DNA from 3 places in the Halopseudomonas sp. T1L2 genome. Region 1 is predicted to be linked to each of the others. Evidence: predicted binding sites of a transcription regulator. Region 1 holds the regulator's gene; each other region holds the start of a gene.
What was found. Region 1 encodes FliA, which starts transcription of late flagellar genes. Its sites were predicted from a motif close to CTAAAGTTTNNNNNNNNNNNGCCGNTAA; they were not measured.
Positions count from the first base shown of each region.

Region 2: ACZ5WQ_RS03850 (methyl-accepting chemotaxis protein) is a predicted target of FliA. The motif match lies at 1,666-1,693, and genes of this name have one in related genera.
Region 3: ACZ5WQ_RS08660 (methyl-accepting chemotaxis protein) is a predicted target of FliA. The motif match lies at 1,856-1,883, and genes of this name have one in related genera.

Region 1 covers NZ_AP040865.1:1,717,461-1,721,669, reverse strand. Annotated here, with positions in the region: gene flhF (flagellar biosynthesis protein FlhF) at 1-1,294, shown strand, start outside; gene fleN (flagellar synthesis regulator FleN) at 1,327-2,154, shown strand; gene ACZ5WQ_RS07965 (RNA polymerase sigma factor FliA) at 2,151-2,888, shown strand; gene ACZ5WQ_RS07960 (chemotaxis response regulator CheY) at 3,110-3,487, shown strand; gene ACZ5WQ_RS07955 (protein phosphatase CheZ) at 3,509-4,209, shown strand, end outside.
Region 2 covers NZ_AP040865.1:797,105-801,313, forward strand. Annotated here, with positions in the region: gene ACZ5WQ_RS03845 (ComEA family DNA-binding protein) at 1-104, shown strand, start outside; gene ACZ5WQ_RS03850 (methyl-accepting chemotaxis protein) at 167-1,585, opposite strand; gene rnd (ribonuclease D) at 2,066-3,187, shown strand; gene ACZ5WQ_RS03860 (YcgL domain-containing protein) at 3,184-3,477, shown strand; gene ACZ5WQ_RS03865 (NINE protein) at 3,640-4,041, opposite strand; gene ACZ5WQ_RS03870 (YcjX family protein) at 4,118-4,209, shown strand, end outside.
Region 3 covers NZ_AP040865.1:1,855,169-1,859,377, reverse strand. Annotated here, with positions in the region: gene ACZ5WQ_RS08675 (7-cyano-7-deazaguanine/7-aminomethyl-7-deazaguanine transporter) at 1-553, opposite strand, end outside; gene ACZ5WQ_RS08670 (M48 family metallopeptidase) at 727-1,533, opposite strand; gene ACZ5WQ_RS08665 (entericidin A/B family lipoprotein) at 1,601-1,735, opposite strand; gene ACZ5WQ_RS08660 (methyl-accepting chemotaxis protein) at 1,938-4,082, shown strand; gene ACZ5WQ_RS08655 (SOS response-associated peptidase) at 4,067-4,209, opposite strand, start outside.

The DNA of each region.
Region 1 (4,209 bases):
TGCGTCGATCATCGCCAATCGCCGGGTGGCCGGTGGCGTTGAGCTGACCGCTGCGCTGGACTACGAGGCGCCCCGTCTGACGGCACCGACACCGGGTCTGGATGCTGAATTGAAAAAGACCCAGGAGCGCATCGTTGCCGCGCGCGCCGAGCTGGAGGTGGGCGAGATGGCCTCCCACGATCAGCCGCTGGTCAATCGTCAGCTGTTTGGTGACAGCATGCGCCACGCGGCTCGCCAGGGTTCTGTGGAGGCCCGTGATCTGCTGGATCGGCTGATTCAGGAGCCGGTTGAGCCGGCGGCGCCGGCTGCAGCCAGCCGGCCTGCTGCGGAGCGCTCGCCGGCGGCAGCGGCCGTTGAAGATGCCAGCCTCAGCGCCATGCGCGCCGAACTGGCCGGGCTGCGGGAAATGCTGGAGTCTCAGCTGGGGGGGCTGGCCTGGGGGCAGCTCAATCAGCACAAGCCGAAACAGGCCGGTCTCTGGCGCCGTCTGACCCAGATGGGCTTGCCGGCCGAGGTCAGTCAGGATCTGCTGCGTCAGGTTTCTGACGTGAGTGATCCGCGTCAGGCCTGGCGCATGCTGCTGGCCTATCTGGCGCATCGTGTGCCGGTGCTGCGCGAAGAGCCGCTCGATGCCGGTGGCGTGATCGCGCTGGTCGGCCCCACCGGTGCCGGCAAAACGACTACGCTGGGCAAGCTCGCTGCGCGTTACGTGCTCAAGCACGGCAGTCAGCACGTTGCTCTGGTCACCATGGACACCTATCGTATCGGCGCACACGAACAGTTGCGCACCCTGGGCCGTATTCTCAATGTGCCGGTCAAGGTGGTGGACGAGCAGCAGGATCTCAATGACGTGCTGGCCGATTTCGCCGGCAAGCGCCTGGTTCTGATTGATACTGCCGGCCTGCAGGCCAACGATCCCTACCTGCGCGGCCAGCTCGACACCCTGGCCAGTCAGGGGCGTCGGGTACGCAATCTGCTGGTGCTGCCGGCGACCAGCCAGCACCGGGTGATGAAAGCGGCCTACCATACTTACAAGGCGTGCGGTCTGTCGGGCTGCATTCTGACGAAAGTGGACGAGGCCGCAACGCTCGGTGAATCGCTGGGGCTGGCGATGGAGCAGGGTTTGCCGGTAGCCTATCTGGCAGATGGCCAGCGCATTCCCGACGATATCAGCCGCGCCGTCGGGCATCAGCTGGTGAGTCGTGCAGTTAGTATGGCAGGTAATGATGCGCCGGCAGATCAGACCATGGCCGACGTATTTGCCGGTATGATGAACAGCCAGCGGGCCAGTTAAGCAATTTCACAGGATTAAGGTAATCAGCGCAGATGGGCAGCAAACATCCGGTTCAGGTAATCGCGGTCACCGGGGGCAAGGGTGGCATCGGCAAGACCAACGTGTCGGTGAATCTCAGCCTTGCTCTGGCGGAGATGGGACGGCGCGTTGTGCTGCTCGACGCTGACCTTGGTCTCGCCAACGTTGACGTGCTGCTGGGGCTCAAGCCAAAGGCAACGCTGGCCGACGTGCTGGAGGGCAAGTGCGATCTGCGCGACGTTCTGGTCACCGGCCCCGGCGGTGTTCGTATTGTGCCGGCCGCCTCGGGTGCCGCCAACATGGTGAGCCTCAACCATCAGCAGCATGCCGGCCTGATTCAGGCGTTCAGCGAGATCGGTGACAATATCGACGTGCTGATCGTCGATACGGCGGCCGGCATTGGTGATTCGGTAGTCAGCTTTGTGCGGGCGGCGCAGGAGGTGCTCGTCGTGGTATGTGACGAGCCAACGTCGATTACCGATGCCTACGCCCTGATCAAGCTGCTCAACCGTGATTACGGGATGACCCGATTCCGCGTGCTGGCGAATATGGTCGGCACGCCGCAGGAGGGCCGCATGGTGTTTGCTAAGCTCGCCAAGGTGACGGATCGATTTCTTGACGTTGCACTTCAGTATGTCGGAGCCGTTCCGTTTGATGAGGCGGTGCGCAAGTCAGTGCAAAAGCAGCGCGCGGTGTTTGAAGCCTTTCCGCGCAGCAAGGCCTCGCTGGCAATTCGCGCCATTGCACAAAAAGTTGATGCCTGGCCGCTGCCGGCCAACCCGCGAGGACACCTGGAGTTCTTCGTCGAACGTCTGGTGCAACCGACAGGGTCTGGCCTATGACAGCACAGGCTGGCGGATTGAGCATGTATACACGAGCACAGAGTTCTCGCGGTGAGCAGGATCGACTCGTCGAGCAGTATGCGCCGCTGGTAAAGCGAATTGCCTACCACCTGCTGGGGCGGCTGCCGTCCAGTGTGCAGGTGGAGGATCTAATGCAAGCCGGTATGATCGGGCTGCTGGAAGCCTCCCGCAAATTCGACTTCGGCAAGGGCGCCAGTTTCGAAACCTATGCCGGCATCCGCATTCGCGGTGCGATGCTGGACGAGGTGCGCAAGGGCGACTGGGCGCCACGCTCGGTACACCGCAATACGCGGATGGTCAGTGATGCGATGCGCGCGGTCGAGGCGCGGCTCGGGCGTGACGCCAAGGATCACGAAGTTGCCGCCGAGCTGGAGATGAGCCTGGAAGAGTACTATACGATTCTCAGTGATACCGCCGGCAGCAAGTTGTTCAGCTTTGATGATCTGCTTGAGTCGGGTGCGCCGGCAGATGTGCAGGGCGGCGAGGAACCGGCGTCCGGGCTGCAGGATGAGCGTTTCAGAGCGGCTTTGATCGAGGCAATCGACACGTTGCCCGAGCGCGAGCGACTGCTGCTGTCGCTTTATTATGATGAGGAGCTTAACCTCAAGGAGATCGGCGCCGTGCTGGGTGTCAGTGAATCCAGGGTCAGTCAGTTGCACAGTCAATGTGCTGCTAGGTTGCGCTCGAAGCTGATGAGCTGGCGAAATGATTGATTTTGTCGTCAACATCCGGACAATGCTCGGATTGCTCGACAGGTAGTGGCTTCGGGCCGGACGTCCAGGTGGCGTTTTCGAGGGTGCATCCGATCAGCCTGCTGGCTTCCAGCTGATTGATCAGAGCTTCTTTTATGGCTTGATTGGTTATTTGCGATGGGTTTTTGGGGTGCAGGCCTGCACATTCCCTGGTTTGTACGGAGGTCGACTTGGACAAGAATATGAAAATTCTCATCGTTGATGATTTTTCGACGATGAGGCGCATCATCAAGAACCTGTTGCGCGACCTTGGGTTTACCAACACAGCCGAAGCCGATGACGGCAACACCGCGTTGCCGATGCTGCAGAGCGGCAGTTTCGATTTTCTGGTGACTGACTGGAACATGCCCGGCATGAGCGGCATTGACCTGTTACGCGCTGTGCGGGCCGACGAGCGGCTCAAGCACCTGCCGGTGCTGATGGTAACGGCCGAGGCCAAGCGAGATCAGATCATTGAAGCCGCGCAGGCGGGCGTCAATGGCTATGTGGTCAAGCCGTTTACGGCTCAGGCCTTGAAAGAAAAGATCGAAAAAATCTTTGAGCGAGTTCAGGCTAAATAATAATCAACCGGGGTACAGGTTATGGCTTTGAGTAAGGATCCCGGCCAGGCGACCGCTCAGGAATTCGAGCATTCGCTGAAGGACAATGCGCACCAGCTGGTTGGTCACCTTGAGAGCGGCAACTTCGGTGAAGCGTTGCTGGTCATTCATGCCATCAATCAGGCACGCGACCGTGGTCTTTATCACGAAGTGGGGCAGCTCACCCGCGCGTTGCACAATGCCATCGTCAATTTTCAGATCGACACGACCCACGCGCTGGGTGGTGACAACGATACTTCCAAGATATCCGATGCCTCTGACCGGCTGGACTATGTGGTTCAGCTGACCGACAAGGCGGCCAACCGGACCATGGATCTGGTCGAGGCCAGCGTCCCCAAGGTCGCTGATCTGGGGCAGCAGGCGAACGCCCTCAAGGCAGACTGGCAGCGGCTGCAGCGCCGGGAGATGGCGGCGGACGAGTTTCGCGACCTCTACCGCCGGGTAGGCGAGTTCCTTGAGCAGACCGAATCGACCAGCAAGGATCTGTCCACCAATCTGAACGATATTCTGCTGGCTCAGGACTATCAGGATCTGACCGGCCAGGTGATCAAGCGTGTGACTACGCTTGTGCATGATGTCGAAGAGAGCCTGGTCAACCTGGTCCGAATGGCGGGACAGGTCGACCGCATTACCGGCATCAATCATGGTGAATCTCCCGGGGACGGAAAAAAATCCTCCTCCAG
Region 2 (4,209 bases), 920 kb from region 1:
GCGAGGAGCATGGTGCTTTCGGGTCGGTAGCTTCGCTGGCCGAAGTGAAGGGGATTGGCGCCAGCACGCTGGCGAATAACGAGGGGCGGATTGTGCTTGAGTAAATAGGCCCGGGTTGGTGTTTCCGGGCAATGGCAGAGCGGCGCCGCAAGGCGCCGCCTCTGTTTCAGGTGCGGAGCTTGCTGACCGCTTCGGTCAGCTGATGGGCCAGTCGAGCCAGCTGGTCGCTGGTGTCGGCACTGTGCGCGGTCTGTTCTACGGTACGTTCGGTCACGTCCCTGATTTCGACCACGCTCTGGGTAATGGCATCCGCTGCCAGGCTCTGCTGCTCGACCGCCGATGCGATTTCGCTGTTGCCCTCGCTGATCTGACTGACGGCCGCAGCGATATCCTGCAGAGACTCACCGGCATCTTCAACCTGCTGGACCGAGTCATGGGTCAGCCCGGCGCTGGCCTGCATATCCTCGACAGCTACCTCGGTGCCGGTCTGCAGGGCTTCGATCATGCGCTGAATGTCATCGGTAGAGTGCTGAACGCGCTGGGCCAGGGCGCGCACCTCGTCTGCGACGACGGCAAATCCGCGACCAGACTCACCCGCACGTGCTGCCTCGATTGCCGCGTTCAGGGCCAGCAGGTTGGTCTGTTCGGCAATCTCGCGAATTACCCGCACTACGCCGCTGATTTCCTGACTGTGAGTTGACAGCTGGTGCATGTGCTCGGTGCAGCGGTCGATGCTGGTGACCAGGCCTGCGATGGTCTTGCGAACCTGCTGTACCTTGTCCCGGCCCTGAATGGCGAGAGCATTGGCCTGACTGGACTGATCACGGGAAATCGAGGTGCTGCCGGCAATATCCTGTACCGTCGCACTCATTTCGTTAACGGCGGCGGCGACCTGATCAGTCTCTCCCTGCTGCACTATCATGCCGTCGCGCATACGGGTCATGGTCTCGGCCAGTCCGCGGGCACGCTGATCCAGTTCCAGTGCTGCCTGGCGTACCGAGCCGACGACGGCCTGCTGGGACTCCTGCATGGCATTGAAGGCTCGGGCCATCGAGCCGACTTCATCGCGCGCACTGCCAGGCGCACGCAGTGTCAGGTCACCGGTGCTTTCCACTGCCAGCATGACGTCGCGCAGGGTGATGATATGGCGGGTGATGAACAGAATCAGCAGTTGCGAGAAGAACAGCACCATCAGCATCAGCGCTGCCACCACGATCGCATAGAGCGGCGCGCGTTCAAGTAACAGCGCGGTGAAGCCCTGCCGTTCCACGGCCAGAGCGCGGCCCTCTGCGGCTGACCAGGCGCCAATGTAGCGATCTTCGGCAATGCCGAGTCTGGAGGCCTCCAGCCAGCGCCCTGGTTGTGTCTGTGCGGCAGTCGGTGCTGTGATCCAGCTCAGGCCGTGCACCTTGCCGTCGGAGGGTTGTTCGCCGGCAAGCACGCTGGCCAGTTCCTGTCGGGTCTGTTCGATGCTGCGTTGCTCGACCCAGATGGCAACCAGTACGAGCATCAGCGTTGCTGCGAAAGCAACACCGTTGACTGCCCAGAACTTGTATTTCAGTGGCAGGTTCTTGAAGGCTTGCATGCATACTCCAGAGCATGTTGAAACAGGTGATCCTGACTGGCAGGCGGCACAGGGCCGTCAGTATGTGCCGTCACTCTGATATATCGGTTGATCCGGGTCAAACTTGAAGGGTTGTATGTAACACAGGCTTCGGCAGGGCGCTGGCGCTTCGGTTATACTGCGCGCAACTTCAGGGTCTGTTCCCGTGCGCCATGACCATGATGAAGCCGCTTTTGCGTCAAACTCTGTTCGGCAGTGGCGGCTGGTCCGCCAGTATAACCGCCGGAGGGTGACGCAAGCGCCGGTTCATCCTTCGGGCTGGCATCATAGTCAGCTGCGCGGCGCTGCGGGACCTGCCAAGGGAATAAACCATTGCCTGCGTCCTGGACTGCAGATCGCTACCCGACCGGGAGCATGTTCCGATGCTGCAAGGCGAGCGAACCAGACGGGAAAAGGCCCCAGAAAAGACAGCTTATGACCCCTGCGCTAACGCAACCCGTAATGATTGATGATGACGCCGAGTTGGCACGCTGCTGCGACCAGTGGCGTCGGCTGCCCTTCGTTGCCGTTGATACCGAATTTGTTCGCACCGAGACATTTTACCCGATTGCCGGTCTGATCCAGATTGGCGATGGCGAGCGCGCCACGCTCATTGATCCGCTGGGTATTGGCGACTGGACGCCCTTTGTCGCGCTGCTAGAGGATGCTTCTGTAGTCAAGGTCCTGCATGCATGCAGTGAGGATCTTGAGGTCTTTTCCAGGCTGTGCGGCGCGTTGCCCGCGCCGCTGTTCGATACCCAGCTTGCGGCAGCCTTTCTCGACATGGACTTTTCCATGGGCTACTCCCGACTGGTCAGTGCGCTGCTGGATATCGATCTGCCCAAGGATGAGACCCGCTCCGACTGGCTGCAGCGGCCCCTGAGCCCGGCCCAGATTGAGTATGCCGCCCGTGATGCCCAGCACCTGGCAGAGCTCTATCAGATTCTGGCACCGCGTATCGCCCAGGCCGGCGTGGCCGAGTGGCTGTTTGCCGACACCGCTGAGCAGGTCGCAGCTTCAGGTCAGATGATTGAACCAGAGCTGGCTTATCTGCAAGTCAAGCAGGCATGGCGGCTGAAACCGGCCGAGCTGGCGATCTTGCGCCCGCTGGCGGCCTGGCGCGAACGCGAGTCCAGGGCTCGCGACATCGCCCGTAACCGCTTGCTGCGTGAACGCACGCTGGTGCCGCTGGCGCAGCGCCAGCCCGATACCCTGCAGGCGCTGTCGCGCATTGAGGACATGCATCCTCGGACCGTGCGCCAAGAGGGTGAAACCATCTTGCAGCTGATTCGCGAGGGCCGCGCAGTTGCTCCCTCAGACTATCCCGAGGTGCTGCCCGAGCCATTGCCATCGGCTGCCAATCGGCTACTCAAGGCGTTGCGCAAGGTTGGGCAGGATGAAGCCGAGAAACGGGGTATCGCAGTCGAGATCATGCTGCGCAAGAAAGTACTTGAAACCATGGTACGCACGGGTTATCCCTCCGGCCCTTATCGACTGCCGGATGAGTTGACCGGCTGGCGTCGGGAACTGATGGGTGAAGCATTGTTGAAAGCCGCCAACGGTGCGGTGGAGGTAGCTGAATGAAAGTGTTGTGTTCGATCTTTCGGAGCACGAAAAAGCAGGGCATGTACCTGTATGTGCCCCGGGAAAAGGGCTTGAGCGAACTGCCCGAGGCGTTGCTGCAGTTGTTCGGGCGGGGTGAGCATGCGATGGATCTGGTGTTGCACGAGGAGCGTAAGCTGGCTCAGGAAGACATCCTTACTGTGTTGCAAAACCTGAAAGAGCAGGGCTTTCACCTGCAAATGCCGCCGCAGGAAGATGACTATATTCAGCATCTGCCGCCGGAGTTGCTGAATCGGAATGACCCGGTGTAGCTATCCTGGTTGAGTGCTCCCTGCAAAAACGCCGTCGTAACAGTGACGGCGTTTTTGTTTCCGGGACTCCGACAAGCCCTGGAGTACTTGGGAGGGCAAATCGCAAAACGACCCGGTGCAGCACTTACGCTGGCGGGAGAGGGTTTGTCGGGCAACCCCGGACTACCACTCGCGGCGCATGTTTTCGACGGAAATCTGCTCGTTCAGCGTCCAATAGTCGTACAGCACGCCAATCAGAAACAGGCCACCGGTGAAGAAGTAGATGATCGCCGTAACCCACTTGCCCATATACAGCCTGTGCGCGCCGAAGATGCCGAGGAACGTCAGCAGAATCCAGGTCAGGTTGAAGTTGATGGGGCCGGTGCGGAACCGACGATCAGCCTCACGGTCCATGCCAGGGATCAGGAACAGGTCGATGATCCAGCCGATGAAGAACAGCCCCAGGGTGAAAAACCACAGGGTGCCGGTCCAGGGTTTTCCGTAGTAGAAGCGGTGGGCCCCCATAAATCCGAATATCCATAGCAGGTAGCCGATTGCCTTGCTGTGAGTATCCGAATACGCCATGCGGGGGTGCCTCTCTGCAAAAGTGGGTGTGTAATACTGGTCATAGACCATAAACGATTTGTGGAGTGCCTGCAGCGTGCAAAATAAAAGTGCGAACTGGTTCAAGCAAGTGGCCCAGCGCGCAGAGACCCTTGGCCAGCAGCGGCTGCGTGTTGGTGTGACCGGCCT
Region 3 (4,209 bases), 140 kb from region 1:
TGGCATAGTCGACGGTAGCGATCTCGACCCAGTGCTCGGCCATGAACGGATTGCTGCTGTGCCAGAAGGCGACCGAGAAGAAGGCGAAGGTGTCTGCCAGGTTGCCCAGCACGGTCGACAGGCTTGGTGCGATCCACCAGGCCTTGATACGGCGCAGCCGGTCGAATACCTGGATGTCCAGCAACTGGCCGATCACGTAGGCAACGAAACTGGCCAGCGAAATGCGCAGCACGAAGTCATTGAACGACAGCAGTGCGTCGATGCCGCGGTAGCTGCCTTCCTGAAACACCACCGACACTACATAGGACGCAACCAGCGCCGGCAGCATGACGCGCGCAATAACGCGGCGCGCAGCCTGTTTGCCGAGCAGGCGAACGGTCAGATCGGTAGCCAGGAAAATGAACGGAAAGCTGAAGGCGCCCCAGGTGGTGTGGTAACCGAACAGGGTGATCGGCAACTGCACCAGGTAATTGCTGGCGATGATGATGGCAATGTGAAAACTGATCAGCAGTGCGAGCGCGCGGCGCTGCATGCCGGAGGTAAGTACGGTCATGGTCTGTCCTTTTTTACGATTCGAGTCTGCTGACTCGCCGTTTTGTCAGATGGGGTGAGGGAACCCATGTCGTTCGGGGTCGAACGGCGCGCAATTGTACCGGTTTTGCACGGATTGACCAGCGTATTCGCTGCATTCCGGCCGGCGGGGCAAGCTCGCCGGCCGGGATCTGCTTACTTGGCAGCTTCGTACAGGCCCTGAACGCGGGGAGCAGCAGAGCGCAGTGTCTCAATACGGCCGGAGGAAGAGGGGTGGGTGCTCATGAATGCCGGTGGCTCGCCCTGCGATGCGGCCTGCATTTTTTGCCACAGAGTCACGGCAGCCTGCGGATCGTAGCCGGCGCGTGCGGCCAGCTCCAAGCCAATCAGATCGGCTTCGCTCTCGTTGGCTCGACTGTTCGGCAGCGTCAGGCCATATTGCACCGCCATCTGAGCAGCCTGACTTCCGCCTTCGCCCAGGCCCAGCAGGGCGCTGGCCAGTTGGGTGCCCATCTGGGTGGCATAGGCTCGAGAAATAGCCTCGCGGCCATGCTCGCGCAGGGCGTGGGCAATCTCGTGCCCCATGATCTGGGCTATTTCGGCATCGGTCAGTTGAAGGCGATCGATAATTCCCGAGTAGAACAGAATCTTGCCGCCGGGTGAGCAACTGGCATTGAGCTGGTCATCCTTGATCAGGTTGACTTCCCAGTCCCAGCTGCTGGCATCGGGGCGGAAGTGCGGGACCTGTGCGATCAGCTTGGCAGCGATACCATTGAGTCTGCGCACGGTGGCAGCGCTGGTATTCAGCAGCCCCTGCTTTTTGGCTTCAGCCAGGGTCTCGTTGTACGATTCGGCAGCCATCTGGTTGACCTGCTCGCTGGACAGGCCGCTCATCATATACTGGGTGCGGTTGACGCCGACGTTACCGCCTTGAGTGGTCTGCACGCTCTGACAGCCAACCAGCAGCACAACGGGCAGGAGAAGGGTGAATCGCAGTCGCATTGGGCTCTTCCTTGCAAAACGAAGTTGAAATTCGGCCGATGCTCCGCCTGGAAGCACCGGCCCCGCGTTATCGGTTGGCAGCGTCTTCGATGCTGTCGCCGACCTTCTGAATGTCCTTGCCCAGCCCTTCCATCGTGTTGCAGGCGCTCAGGCCGGCAAGACTGAACAGGACAGACAGCAGCAGTACCCGTGATCTCTTCATGCTCTATTCTCTCATCAGGCGTAAAATATTGTTGCAGGCCTCTGGGGAACAGCCCCGCGGGCATTCAACGGTGAAAGATTACGTTATTGGACCGGTATTTGGACAATTGTATGCAACGGGCTGCAGATTTTTATGCTGTGGCCGATATTACGGATGAACCGGTGTCCTGCGCCGCTCTGTCGTTCCCACGTCGAGGTATTTCATGAAATTCAGGTCAATTCAGCTTTCCATTACCGTGCTGGCAGGTGCCTGTCTGTTTATCGCTGTTGGCGTCATGACGCTTTACTCGGTTTATTCCGCCGAACGCAGTCAGGCGTTGGTGCAGGAACGGTCGCGGGTGTTGATCGATGATCTGGTCAGGGACCGCGTGATGGCGATAGCGGGTGGTGAACAGGCGCGTATTCGTCGCTATCTGGAGTATCCGCTGACGGTAGCCATGCAATTGGCGCAGCTCAACTCGATGTTGGGACAGATTCAGGATGACGGGATGCCGGCGTTGATGATGGGGCGCGAGGAAATGACCCGCGTAATCCGCATGACGCTGGAGCAAAGCCCGCAGCTGTGGGATGCCTACGTCGGCTGGGAGCCAAACTCGCTGGATAACCTGGACAGCTTTTTTGAGGGAGTTGAAACCGACGGCTACAACGGCACAGGGCGCTACATGCCCATGTGGTTCCGTAACGAAGATGGCAGCCTGTCGCTGGAAGCACTCGGCGATATGGAGAATGAAACCATCCTCGAAAACGGCGTGCGTACCGGCGAGTATTATCTTTGCCCCCGTGAAACGCTGAAGCCCTGTGTAGTTGACCCAGCCCCTTATGAGGTCGGCGGCAAGACAGTGTTGCTTGCCTCCTTTACCGTGCCGATCGTCAGCGACGGTGAGTTCATGGGTATCGCCGGTGCCGATCTGTCGATGGAGTTTCTGCAGCAGATGCTGCATGAGAGCAATCAGGATCTCTACGACGGCCAGGGCGAGCAGGCTCTGGTGAGTGCTTCCGGGCGGCTGGTTGCGTTCACGGGCGAGGGTGCCAAGCCGGGCGATCATGCCTCTTTGGTGCTTGATCAAATGGAAATGGACGCCATTGCCGCTGTGGGCAGGTCCAACGAGCCGCTTTTTCAGATCGAGAGTGAAGGTGTGGATCATCTGCAGTTGATCATGCCGGTCACGCTGCCGGGCACAGATGTGCGTTGGTCGCTGGTTATCAAGTTACCGCTTGCGGTGGTCATGCAGGACTTCAATCAGCTCGATACCGAGCTGACTGACATGCGCCAACAGGACTCCATGCTTTTGACCGGCATCGGCCTGCTGGTTGCGCTGGCGGGTCTCGGTGTGATGGTGTTGCTGGCTTACGGTCTGGCCAAGCCCGCGCGCCAGCTGGTAGCCATGCTGGACGATATTGCCAAGGGCGAAGGCGATCTGACCAAGCGTCTCAATGTGGAGCGGGCGGATGAGCTGGGTGATATCGCCCGGGGCTTCAATGCGTTTCTCGACAAGCTGCAGGGCATGATTCGTGAGGTTGTCGGTTCGGTTCAGCAGGTCACCGATGCCTCGGAACACACCGCCGACATCGCGCTGCGGACCAATGACGGGGTACAGCGTCAACTCAGCGAGATTGATCTGGTCGCGACGGCCGTGACAGAAATGACTGCGACCGCACAAGATGTTGCACGTAACGCCTCGCAGGCGGCCAGCGCGGCTCAAAATGCCGACGGTTCCGCTTCGCACGGACGTGAGGTGGTGCGGGCAACGTCCGAAACCATTCAGAACCTCTCGCAGGATATTCAGCGTGCGGTCGACAGCGTGCAGGCACTGGCACGCGACAGCGAAAATATCACCGGTATTCTGGACACCATTCGCGGTATTGCAGAACAAACCAACCTGCTGGCGCTGAATGCGGCCATCGAAGCGGCTCGCGCCGGTGAGCAGGGTCGCGGCTTTGCGGTGGTTGCCGATGAGGTTCGTAACCTGGCGCAGAAAACCCAGAGCTCGACCGAAGAAATTCAGCATATGATCGAGCAGCTGCAGAATGGAACCCGCGAGACCGTCAAGGTGATGGAGCAAAGCCGTGCCCGCACCGATCAGAGCGTACTGCAGGCGGAGGAGGCGGATGCAGCCTTGACCTCGATTACCCAGGCAGTATCGGTGATCAATGACATGAACAATCAGATCGCGAGTGCCGCCGAGGAGCAGAGTGCGGTTGCCGAGGATATCAATCGCAACGTCATGACCATCGACACGGTCGCCAAGGATGTGGCCAAGGGTGCCGATGAGGCCTCACAGGCCAGTGCGTCACTGACCAAGCTGGCAGAGCATCAGCGCCGTCTGATCAATCAGTTCAAGGTTTGAGCCGGACCTGCGGGGCTGCAGCAATGCGGCCCCTGGGTAGCCGGGTTGCTGACTGCTGTGCTGACAGGGTAGGCCATCTCGATACGGCTGTCGGCATTCAGCAACAATGGCTGCAGGGCCGTCACCG